Regions from separate parts of the Pontibacillus sp. HN14 genome, predicted to be linked through region 2. Evidence: riboswitches for the same ligand, from Rfam matches in the RefSeq annotation. Region 2 holds a riboswitch; the other holds the start of a gene.
What was found. A riboswitch is a leader RNA that binds a small molecule or an ion and turns the genes downstream of it on or off. The one in region 2 is predicted to bind lysine.
Positions count from the first base shown of each region.

Region 1 (6,149 bases), on a different contig from region 2:
AGTGGTTTCTCCATTTGATAAGCTTGACGCCTTAATAGAAGAGGTGGAAGAGGAGTCGGATATTATAGTGTTATTGTCGCACCTTGGTATTAATGATGATGAAGAGATTGCAAATCGTTACCCTGCCATAGACGTGATTATTGGGGGTCATACCCACCATTTATTTAAAGATGGTGAATTTATTAATGGAACGCTTTTATCCGCAGCGGGTAAGCACGGAATGTACGTGGGTCAAGTTGCTTTAGTATGGGATCAGGATAATAAAGAAGTAGCTCGTAAGTCTGCCAGTGCTTATTCTCTAGAAACGCAAAGTGAAGATCAGGAAACGAAGCAGATAATTGAAGATTACGCAAATAAAGCTTCTGGCATGTTACATGAAACGGTGACCCATTTAAGCCAAGATCAAAATGCCAATTGGTTTCAAACGTCTGAGCTAATGAAACGTTTTGTAGAGACACTGCAAAAGTGGACAGACGCAGATGTTGCGATGTTAAATGCTGGTGTCTTGCTAGAAGGGTTTCCTCAAGGGCCTGTTACAAGAGGAGCGATCCATCAGAAATGTCCTCATCCCATGAATCCTTGTAAAGTTGAGCTACGAGGAGATCAGCTTATGGAAGTTATTCGTCAGGCTCATGCTAAACGTTTTATGGAACTGAAACTAAAAGGCTTTGGGTTTCGGGGTGAAGTAATTGGGCGTATGGTCTTTGCAGGAATAGAAGTGCAAAGCGAAAAGGCTCAAGACGGCCAGGAATACGTAACAAGTGTCATGATTGAAGGGGAGAAGATTGATCCGACCCACACGTATTCGGTGGCTACTGGTGATACGTTTACGTTTGGACGTCTTTTGCCGGAGATCGCGAATAGCCCGAAAAAAGAATACTTTATGCCAGAGTTACTGCGTGATCTATTACGAGAAACACTAAAGCAAATGCCTTAAATCATGCACTTTCTTTTGCTGCTTTCATAAATTGTAGCAGAAGGGAGTGGATTACAATGGTTACGGTCGAACCGATATGGATTGAGGGAGTGCCATTTACAGCTGTTTCTGTTGTTTTGCCAAAGACGAATTTATTAGTCGTTACTCATGATAAAGGCTACATCATGTGCGGAGCTTTAGATGTGGATTTATTAAATGAAAAGCTGTCTGATCGAAATATTGTAGCGGGAAGAGCGGTAGGAGTACGCACAATACAAGATCTTTTGGAAGCTCCTTTAGAGAAAATCACAATAGGCTCAAAAGCTTTCGGTTGGGAAGAGGGAATGATTGGGAAAGAGGCTATGTTAAAGTTGGCGAAAGATGACGACTAATCAAGGCCTGTCCGGGGGAGTTTGAGGTTCAGGTTCTCTCGGTTTACATAAGTGGAAGAATACTGAGATAAGCTTTATATAAGGTTGGGGTGTTATGAGATTACTATCAACGTTTTCTTTAGAAGCAGGTCATGAACTCGCTAAGCCGATTCATAATGACAAAGGGAAGGTTCTGATCCATTCGGGTGTATTATTAACAAATAAGATGATTGAACGGCTAAATGATTACGGAGTTACCTATGTTTACATAGAAGATGAGGCCACAAATGATATTGTGACGGAGTTCCCCATTTCAGATCAGGTCCGTAATCAAGCGATTGACCGCATTACGGATACGTTTGATAAGATTAAGTCATCAAATATTAAAGATTCATTTATCTTCGATCGTACAGGGGAAAAGATGAAAGATGTAGTCCGGAAGATCCTATCAGATATTCAGGGTCACAAGAAGGCTGTCTCGTTGCTTTCAGATGTATTTACATACGATGACTATATTTTCACTCATTCTCTTAATGTAACAATTTATACATTAGCGTTAGGCACGGAACTTGGGTTACCTTCTAAGAAGTTAGAAGAGCTTGGGTTTGGCGCGATTTTGCATGATGTTGGGAAGGTGAAAGTTCCAAGAGAAGTTTTGCTCAAACCTGGAAAGTTGAATGATGAAGAATTTAAACTTATTAAAGAGCATTCAGAGGCCGGCTTTAATATCCTCCGGGCGGCCCCGAGTGTGTCCTTGGTCGCTGCACACTGTGCTTATCAACATCATGAAAGACTTGATGGTTCTGGTTATCCACGGGGGTTGTGCGATAAAGATATTCATTACTATGCTAAGATTTTGGCAATCGCAGATGTCTTTGATGCCGTCACAAGTAACCGAGTCTACAGAAGAGCTATGCTTCCTCATGAAGGTCTAGAGATTTTATATGCCGGTTCTGGCACGAAGTTTGATTTACATATGATTCAAGCATTTAGGAGAAGTGTAGCGGTTTATCCGAACGGATTAAGTGTCACATTAAGTGATGGGCGAAAAGGGGTAGTTTCTAGACAAAACACTGAAGTTAGTGACCGGCCTCACATAAGGATATTAGAAGAGAACGGAAAAGCTGTCGTTCCTTATTATGAGGTAGATTTAGGAAAGGAACTCAATCTCATGATTACGGAATGTGATACGACGTTGGTTGGAAAAACAAAATAAACAGTCAATCCCTGTCCTCATCTTGCATAAGAATGAGGAGAGGGGGTTTTTAATATGGGGAGAAATAGGCGAAAGGGAACAATGGCACCACCTCCAGCCAGACAAATCTTTATCATTACATTTATGTTTTTTCTCATAAGCACATTTGTTAGCTTATGGATTATAAATAAAGGAATTGAACCTAAGATTATGGAAATCGCAGAAGCCAGAACAGAACAATTTGCCAAAGAAGCCATTGCAGAAACCGTCAGTAAAAAGATGGCTGAGGATTTGAATGTTAATGATCTCGTTCAATATACGTATGATGATCAAGGGAATGTTGTTTCAGCCGGATTTAATTCGGCTGCCATTAACAAAGTCACTCGAGATACCCTATTTCGCGTTAATCAATACTTAACAAGGTTAGGAGAGGGAGAAGATCCTGATCCTGGCATTTCCTATGACGTGGACTATGATCAACCAGAAGAAACAAATTCAGAAATTGTGCAAGACAAGCGGACGATTGCACGCATTCCTTTAGGGCAAGCCACAGGGAACACGCTATTATCAAATTTAGGACCAGAAATTCCTGTTCATTTTACGTATATCGGAAATGTAAAGGCGGATGCGGTGAAAGAAGAAAAAGAATACGGAATCAATATGCTTGTTGTGGATATAGATCTGAAAGTTGAAGTCAACTTACAGGTTTTATTACCGTTTTCGACTAAATTAATTACGGTAGATACAGAAGTTCCTATTGCTCATAACGTCATTATTGGAAAGGTACCTGATTTTTATAATGGCGGTGGCGGTGGGATGAATCCTTCTATCGAAGTTCCAACAAACCCCTTGCCAGGACCTTAAAATCTTGTTATGATAATACATGTCTTACACAAAAATTAAATTTCATCTACCCTTATCATATCGATGAGGTAGAGGTGCATTTAGCATAAGTAACCAGTTTGAGGATGACAACAATGAGAACTGGCGAAAGGGCTACTTGCCGAAGCGTAACGAAGCGTCAATCTTTCTTACGCTGGTGCATTCCCGAATAGAGAATGTACTGTCATGCAAACCGGACGTTGGATTGCATGATGCGCTACTGATCGAGATGGAGGATAACAATATTATTTGCTATAAAACAGCAGGTAATGATAGGTTATTTTCTCTATCATTATTTGCTGTTTTTTTATTTCCTCTTACTCTTCTGCATTTTAAAGCCAGATTACCACACCAATCTGAGCTCGACAGTACTTGCGTCGTCATGTCCATCGTTCCTTTCCTTCAAGAGACATCAGGCCTGTAACACGAAGGAGACGAATAACTCAACAACACGGAGGGAACGAAAAGATGGAAGGAACGATTTACTCACTTATTCCACCACTAGTTATGCTTGTCTTAGTTCTTGTGACAAGACGAGTACTCATTTCATTAGGAGTTGGCATTTTACTAGGTGCTTTTATGCTCCACGACTTTTCCTTGTCCGCAACCTTATCTGAAGTATGGAAGCAATTCTATACCATTTTCTATGTGGACGGTGCCCTTAATTTAGGGAATTTATTCTTACTCAGCTTTTTACTATTACTAGGGATTACCACAGCGTTTATGACAGCTTCTGGTGGTAGTCGTGCTTTCGGAGAATGGGCCATCCAACGTGTGAAAACACGAAAAGGTGCTCAAGCCATGCCAGCTGTACTAGGTATTATTATTTTCATTGATGACTACTTCAATAGTTTGGCCATTGGTTCTGTAGCACGACCTTTAACGGACCGTTATAAAGTATCAAGAGCAAAGCTTGCTTATTTGATTGACTCTACTTCAGCACCGATTACGGTTATTTCTCCGATTTCAAGCTGGGGTGCTTATATTATTGGAACCATTGGAACTATTATTGCTACCAATGAGCTAACCCAATTTAGTGGCTTAGAAGCCTTTGTTAAAATGATTCCAATGAACCTATATGTATTCGCTGCTATTTTACTTGTGTTCTTAACGATCTATCGCAAATTCGATATCGGCGCTATGAAGAAGCATGAGCAAAAAGCAGAATATAATGGGGAATTGGTTGACCAATCAAAAGATGTTCCTGGTGATTTAAACAATGAATTTAAAGACGTTCAAAGCGGACGCGTTTACCATCTTATTGTACCCATTATCGTATTAATTCTAGCTACGATTGTCGCAATGGTGATTACAGGCATTCAAGGGACAGAGGGGAACGTAACGATTCTTGAAATCTTCAAGAATACAAATGTGAACCGTTCATTGTTTGCTGGCGGCCTATTTGCAGCTCTTAGTGGATTTGTTCTGTATGTTGCTCAACCTGGAGATAAATCATCTCTTGGAAAAGTGGGATTAGAAGGTTCTAAAGCAATGCTGCCTGCTATTTATATTTTGGTCTTTGCTTGGATGATCGGAGCGATTATTGGTGAACTTGAAACAGGGGAGTTTTTAGCGAATCAATTTGAATCCTTAAATATTAATCCGTCTTACTTGCCATTGCTTGTTTTCTTAGTATCTGGTGGTATGGCCTTCTCAACAGGAACTTCTTGGGGAACATTTGGGATTATGCTTCCGATAGCAGGTAATATTGCAGCAAACACAGATGTCAGCATGTTCTTGCCTGCTTTAGCAGCCGTGTTAGCCGGAAGTGTGTTTGGGGATCACTGTTCACCGATCTCAGATACATCCATCCTATCTTCTACAGGTGCAGGGTCGAACCACATTGATCACGTTATGACGCAGTTGCCATATGCACTAATTAGTGCCGGAGCCACTGCTGTTGGATACATGGTTTATGGCATGACATCTAGCGCATTCCTATCCCTTGTGATTACCCTTCTACTTGTAGTGCTTATAGTATTTGCTGTTAATCCAAAAGGGAAACCTTCAGAAGTAAACGAATCGAAAACTGCTTAAAGATCAAAAAGTCCGTTATGTATCATACATAACGGACTTTTTTTATGGAATTTAGGAGATGACATACCTGTTGCAAATCCTTGGAGGATCACCGAAAAGATGACGTAATGGTAATGAATGTATTTAGAGAAAAAGTGTAGGACAAAAAGCCTAAATGTAAATATCTGAAAATTTTAAATATTACTTTACAAGCTGTGATGGGGTGGTTAAAATAAAGACAGCTATTAGTTAGAAAAGTCTGAAAAAAGAAAAAGATTACACATTCTCCTGGGTCAATATGCATAAGCTTGTAACGCAGGAGATGACTGTAGAAGGGGAGGGCTATTCATGGAAAAACGTGCTCAATGGGGAACACGCGTTGGATTTTTGCTAGCAGCAATGGGTTCAGCGATTGGACTCGGTAATATTTGGAGATTCCCGGCGACAGCTTACGAAAACGGCGGAGGTGCTTTCTTCTTACCTTATTTATTTGCACTTCTAACGGCCGGAATTCCACTATTAATCATGGAGTACACAATCGGTCATAAATACCGTGGTTCTGCACCTAAATCTTTAGGGAGAATGCGGAAAGGGTTTGAATGGATTGGTTGGTGGCAAGTTGCGATCTCATTTGTTATTTCTACTTATTATGCTGTTATTATCGCCTGGGCGGTTCTTTACGCAGGCTATGCTTTAAATGGTGCATGGGGGGATGATACGACATCATTCTTCGGAGGAGACTTTCTAAATGCCACAGAACCTGGTGTTA
Region 1 is NZ_JAJOLR010000005.1:133,396-139,544, reverse strand. Features, by position in the region: gene LQ226_RS15635 (bifunctional metallophosphatase/5'-nucleotidase) at 1-937, shown strand, start outside; gene LQ226_RS15630 (YunC family protein) at 994-1,308, shown strand; gene LQ226_RS15625 (HD-GYP domain-containing protein) at 1,403-2,503, shown strand; gene yunB (sporulation protein YunB) at 2,558-3,346, shown strand; lysine riboswitch at 3,408-3,592, shown strand; gene LQ226_RS15615 (Na+/H+ antiporter NhaC family protein) at 3,833-5,401, shown strand; gene LQ226_RS15610 (sodium-dependent transporter) at 5,729-6,149, shown strand, end outside.
Region 1: linked by a shared signal. The riboswitch ahead of LQ226_RS15615 (Na+/H+ antiporter NhaC family protein) and the one ahead of lysA (diaminopimelate decarboxylase) in region 2 are both predicted to bind lysine.

Region 2 (6,149 bases):
CTTCTTCCAGATGGTTGTGAAGGGTGTCGTTATTATCATCGCCGTATTAATTGACCGAAAGAAAGCAGCATAGGGGGATAAACATGAGAAAATTACGTCTATTATTAACGATGAGCCTCGTCCTTATTTTCCTTAGCGCCTGTTCCCTGCAACCGCCTGAATGGGCGAAGCCAAGCTCAGGCAACGGGGAAGGGGACGTGAAGGTCGGACTATCCGTTTCTACATTAAATAATCCTTTCTTCGTATCGATGAAAGAAGGCGTCGAGCAAGAGGCGAAAGCACAGGGAATGGAAGCCGTAGTCGTTGACGCTCAGAATGACGCAGCGAAACAGGTCAACGATGTAGAGGATTTAATTCAACAGGGCGTTGATGTTCTGCTCATTAACCCAACGGACTCAGCAGCAATCTCAACAGCCGTTCAGTCTGCTAACAGTCTAGGCATCCCAGTCATTACACTGGATCGCTCCGCTGAAAAAGGAGACGTCGAAACGTTAGTCAGCTCAGATAACGAAAAAGGCGGCGAAATGGCCGGGAAGTACATTGTGGAGCAAGTTGGTGAAGGCGCCAAAGTCGCTGAACTAGAAGGCGTTCCAGGTGCATCTGCTACCCGTGAACGTGGAGCAGGATTCCACAATATCGCTGATGAACAGTTAGACGTTGTGGCGAAACAAACCGCCAACTTCGACCGCACAGAAGGTCTGAATACGATGGAAAACATGCTACAAGGGAACCCAGACATCGAAGCCGTCTTCGCGCACAATGACGAAATGGCCCTTGGGGCGTATCAAGCGATACAAAGCTCAGGCCGCGATATTCTTGTTGTAGGATTTGACGGTAATGACGATGCCATGAGTAGTATCAAGAGCGGTAACCTATCCGCAACCGTCGCTCAGCAACCGATTGAGATCGGTAAACTTGCTGTACAAGCTGGCCAAGATGTCCTTGATGGAGAAGAAGTTGAAGAAACAATTCCGGTACCGCTTAAACTTGTGACAGAAGAAAATGTAGAAGAATAAAAATGTTATAGAGAACCCGGGTCTTATGCAGTAAACTGTCTAAGACCCGGGTTTCGTATTAACTTCTTAACTGATTTTTAAAGAATAAAACGGTCTCTAGTTCATCCTCACGATCTTCAAATAAAGCAAGCTCTTTCCCAACAGCCACCGCAAATTCAACATACGCATTTCCTTCAGCGGTAATCAAATTCTCGCACACCGTCACATCAGCTTTACTTTTATAAGCCGGATCAAAGCAAGTAGGAAAGTCTTCTATTTCGATCGATGTAGAATACTCCCTTTCTCGTAAAACAGAGCTTCTCCCTAAGAAAGTAGAAGCTCCGCAAATCGCAGCAATCCACTTGTTCTTCTGATCAAATTCCTGAATGAGGTTCAAGATTTGACGTTCTTCTAAAAGCGGCTCAGGATCTCCTCCTGGAATAATGAAAAGATCATACTCATCAGCCACGCATTCGTCTATCGTTTTTGTAACGTTCACTGTAAATTGTCCGCAGTGCGTCACCTCCGACTGGAGAGCCGTCGTTTCAACCTCACAATTGGTCACGCTTAGGATGTAGGAAAGAGGGCTAATCTCCCAATCAACATAGCCATCATATAATAGGAATAATGCTTTCAATGGATCCATCCTTTCATTTTTTTATTTTCTTGATACGTACCTTATCTGTTGTAGTTCTTCCTTCATGATCGCCGTAAACGAATCCTTCTCCCATAACATTAAGATCTCTTCTATATCATACCGTTTGAGCAGATTGGTAACGATTTGGTACCCAAGGTAATACCCCAAACGCGTAACTCCAAGATGAGCTCCACCATTTATAGAAAACCACTCTTTCATCATGGAACGAGCGTCTATATTTTCGACGTCTTCTTGGAATAAGCTAGCGATCCTTGCCTCCTGTTCTTGAGCGAAGGAAATCCATTCTACATCTGCTTCAAACGAGAAGTATTCATCAAGATCAGCTTCAACGATTCTTGTGGAAAGGTAAGTAGCAATCCCTTCCTGCAATAGCCAAGTGTAGGGACTATTCCAATCGACAAGGTCCCAAGAAAGGTTGTTCTGATTGCTATAAACAAAGTGCGTGGCATGACCGAATTCATGGGCAATAATTAACCGAATCGATTTCTCATTGTAAGGAAGTTTCTCTAAACAAAAAGCCACTTCCGGGTTATATTGACGATAGGTAAACGCATTACTTCCATATAACCCAACCAGTAAATGGACGTCTTTCGTAAATTGAATCGAAAACATTGATTCATACTCACCAGCAATCCGCGGAATCTCTCTCAGGAATACATCCCGCATAGGCAAAAGCTCTGGTAGTTTCTTAGGATGTAGACGAATCGCTCGCTCTTTCTTTTGTTCCTTATGTAAACAGTGATACATGAAGTACTGCTCATAATCTTGCTGATAGGTGCTGTAATACTCATCTAAGTAAAAGACGGTTGGTTTGTAATCCTTTACAAAAGGCTCTACCACATCAATAATCTTCATCAACCTTCCCCTTTCCTCTATATCCCTTCACACTACCTTTCTACAAAAATTTCCATAAACCTTGTTATAATGTTACGTAGTAATAATGTCATCGTATTCAGTAGAGACAGAAACTGAGGTTTATGGATCATCTATAGAATAATAGGAAGAGGATGAAATAGAAGGGGTGAAGGTATGGAGAAAAAAGTATTCTGGCAGCATATCGAACATTCAGGGAGTGAACACTTAAAGATTAGTAAAGAGGAAGGGAACATTACAGCACAAGGAGTCGTCCTTTTTGCCTCAAAAGAAGATATTCATCATATTACCTACCGCATCACCATGGACAAGAATTGGCTAACAAGACGCGTTGATGTGCAAGAAGACGAGAATCATTCCTACTCTTCATCCACTGTATGGCGCGTTTCCGTCTCCTCCCAATTTGGCAAAGGCGGGCCTGGAAACTGCGAGACTCCTGCGGCAAGAGGAGCCTAGGGGAGACCCCGCAGGAACGAGGAGGCTTCCCAGCTCGCCGCGGAAAGCGAGTGGTTTCCAGGCCCGCCTTATCCTCCATTAAAGCAAACGGAAACAATTCCTCAACATTTAGTGAGCAGGAATAAATCCGCACTATTCAGGGAAAACAGAAACCATGATCATTCCATTAAAGGAGAGGGACCATGGAGGAAAAGAAGACCTATCAACAACGCTTAAAAAACCTAAACCCAGCCCGCGCCATAGAACGAGGGCGTGCCTATTTCTCAGAAAAAGAATTCGGCGAGAAAGTACGCGCCTATAGCGGTCGCCTTGGAAAGAAAGGCGTATACTATAGCCTGCTCCTATTCTACGCATTCAAAAATCCAGACACCCCAAAGAAAGCGAAACTAACCATTGCCGGCGCACTCGGATACTTAATCCTACCAGTAGATGCAATCCCCGACTTAATTCCGGCAGTTGGGTTCGCTGATGACAGTGCCGTTATTATTTACGCCGTGTACCAGGTGTTGTCTCATATCAATGACGATGTTCGCGCTGAAGCGAAGGAGCGCATGAAGAAGCTCTTCGGAGATTCGATTAATGTGGATGACTTAGAAGATCCCCATGAATCGGACCGCCCCGCTGAAGGCTGATCGTGAAGACTTTTCTGAGTAGGGTTACTTAGAAAAGTCTTTTTCTGTATGATGAGAGTAGATTGAAATTCGGGAAGGGCGTGGGAATGATGTTTGAATGGGCATACGTTCCGGACTGGTTTGTGTGGATGACGGCAGTTGTCGTCGTGTTGTTTATTGCAGCAACCGAATATTTCTTAAGGTAAGATACTTTTTCCAAGAGGCGTATGATTGACAGTCGTTCAAAAAGAATGGTATAGTTTTGAACCATAATAAACTATATAATAACTCTCTCTGACAATAGAGGCGCGAGTATGATGAGTAGCTTTCCAGAGGACAATGGGTCCGGCGAAGGGAAGGGAAAGGCAGATCGCCGAGACTAAGAATAGCCATTCTATTCTTTGTTGGGCTGGTATTAAACAAATGCCAGACTGTCGCAATGTTAAATTGTGGAGCACTATTGAAGAGATGTTGTACATATTCTTCAAATAAGAAGAACCGTATGAACATCGCTTCATACGGTTTTTTTGTGTTGCAGAGGAGACAAAAGGAGATTTATACATGCAAACAGTTGAAGCGAACGTACGACATTCATTAGAAATCGGTGGGGTGAGTACGGATAAGCTAGTAGAAGAATACGGCACACCGCTCATGGTGTATGATGAGGGCATGATTCGACGTAACGCCCGTGCTTTCCGTAGCGCTTTCGAGTCAAGCGAACTCGACTTTCAGGTGGCTTATGCGAGTAAAGCTTTCTTATGTAAAGAAATGGCCCGATTAGCTAATGAAGAAGCGTTATCCCTAGATGTCGTTTCAGGTGGTGAGCTTTACACGGCTCTTGAAGCTGGATTCCCGGCAGCCCGCATTCACTTTCATGGAAATAACAAATCAGAAGAGGAATTAGCGATGGCACTCGATGCAGAGATCGGCTGTTTTGTCGTTGATAACTTCCTAGAGCTTGAGATGCTACATGATCTTGCCAGCAAGCGTAATCAAGAAGTGAGTATCCTGCTCCGTGTAACGCCTGGTGTAGAAGCTCATACGCACGAATACATTATGACGGGACAAGAAGATTCGAAATTCGGATTCGGTTTATCAAACGGCCAGGCTGAAACGGCGATCCAAATTGCTGCCCGTAAACCTCAATATAAACTGCTAGGCATCCATTCTCATATTGGTTCGCAAATGTTTGGAACAGAAGGTTTTGATCAGGCGATTCAGATCTTAACAGGATTTGTGTATCAGATGAACAAGAAGTACGGATTAGCGCTACCTGTTCTGAACGTTGGAGGAGGATTTGGCGTTCGATACACAGAAGACGATCAGCCGCTGACCATTTCTGAATATGTTACGGCTATTTCAGAAAGTGTGAAAAAGCATTATACGACTCACGAACTCCCTTATCCGGAAGTGTGGATAGAACCAGGTAGAAGCATGGTAGCAGAAGCGGGGACAACGCTTTATAAAGTCGGATCGAAGAAAATCATCCCCGATCTCCGCACGTATATCACGGTGGACGGTGGGATGACAGACAACATCCGCCCAGCGCTTTATCAGGCAAGGTACCAGGCGATGTTAGCCAATCGACCGGACGAGGATTCGACAGAACTCGTAAGCGTAGCCGGAAAGTGCTGTGAATCAGGAGATATGCTGATCTGGGATCTGATGTTGCCTCCTACCAATTACGGAGATATTCTCGCTGTGTTCAGTACAGGAGCTTACGGGTATTCCATGGCGAGCAACTATAATCGCATTCCACGACCCGCTGTTGTATTCGCCGACAAGGGGGAGTCCCGCGTCGTAATCGAGCGTGAGACGTATGAGGATTTGGTAAGGAAAGATCAATAGAAAAGGATATGTGTGGTAAAGGATTCCTCCCTATGTTAAGCTTAGTACAATATTTACCAACTTTTGGATGGTGAAGGTTCGGTTCGTTTAAGAGGGGGCTTAAACATGGTTTTGCAGAAAGTGAACTTAGGTTTGGCAGCTGTTATGATCGGTTTATGTGTGTATCATCTGTTGATCAATCCGATTGATTGGCCGATTGAGGTTATTTTTCCTCTTGTGGCTGTTCTGAATTTAGGATTTGGGATAGAAGAATTAAGAGATAAAAGTAAAAGGCGGGGGATTGTTTATTTAGCTGTATCTTTGAGCCTGTTTATCGCAGCACTCTTGTAAAGTATGAGTACAGGGCGAATTCGTTCGCCCCGTTATTCCATTTCCGTGCTTGGTACAAACTGAAGGATAATAAAGTTGAACCAAGTCAGGATCGGGATGGCAAAGATCAGTTCATAAACGTTCGTCTGCCCGATTCCAAATACCGTTGCCTCCGCACTCATGCGGTAAGAAATCCATGTCAGCGTTCCGAGTAGAGAGGCGTTTAAGACAAGCGCTAGTAGCATGCTTAAACGTTTGTGGCTTTTCTTTTTGAGTAGCAGAACAGATCCCAAAGTGGATAAAACTAAAGAACATAAAAGAATAACGTAATTCAATGTGATCCTCTCCTTGTTTTTTTCATTTAATGGGTTGTGTATATTCCTTTTTTAAATCGTATAA
Region 2 is NZ_JAJOLR010000003.1:245,864-252,012, reverse strand. Features, by position in the region: gene rbsC (ABC transporter permease subunit) at 1-73, shown strand, start outside; gene rbsB (ribose ABC transporter substrate-binding protein RbsB) at 84-1,016, shown strand; gene LQ226_RS12450 (DJ-1/PfpI family protein) at 1,075-1,641, opposite strand; gene LQ226_RS12445 (DUF2268 domain-containing putative Zn-dependent protease) at 1,654-2,508, opposite strand; gene LQ226_RS12440 (putative glycolipid-binding domain-containing protein) at 2,683-2,982, shown strand; gene LQ226_RS12435 (YkvA family protein) at 3,165-3,614, shown strand; lysine riboswitch at 3,887-4,061, shown strand; gene lysA (diaminopimelate decarboxylase) at 4,155-5,441, shown strand; gene LQ226_RS12425 (hypothetical protein) at 5,547-5,771, shown strand; gene LQ226_RS12420 (hypothetical protein) at 5,804-6,085, opposite strand.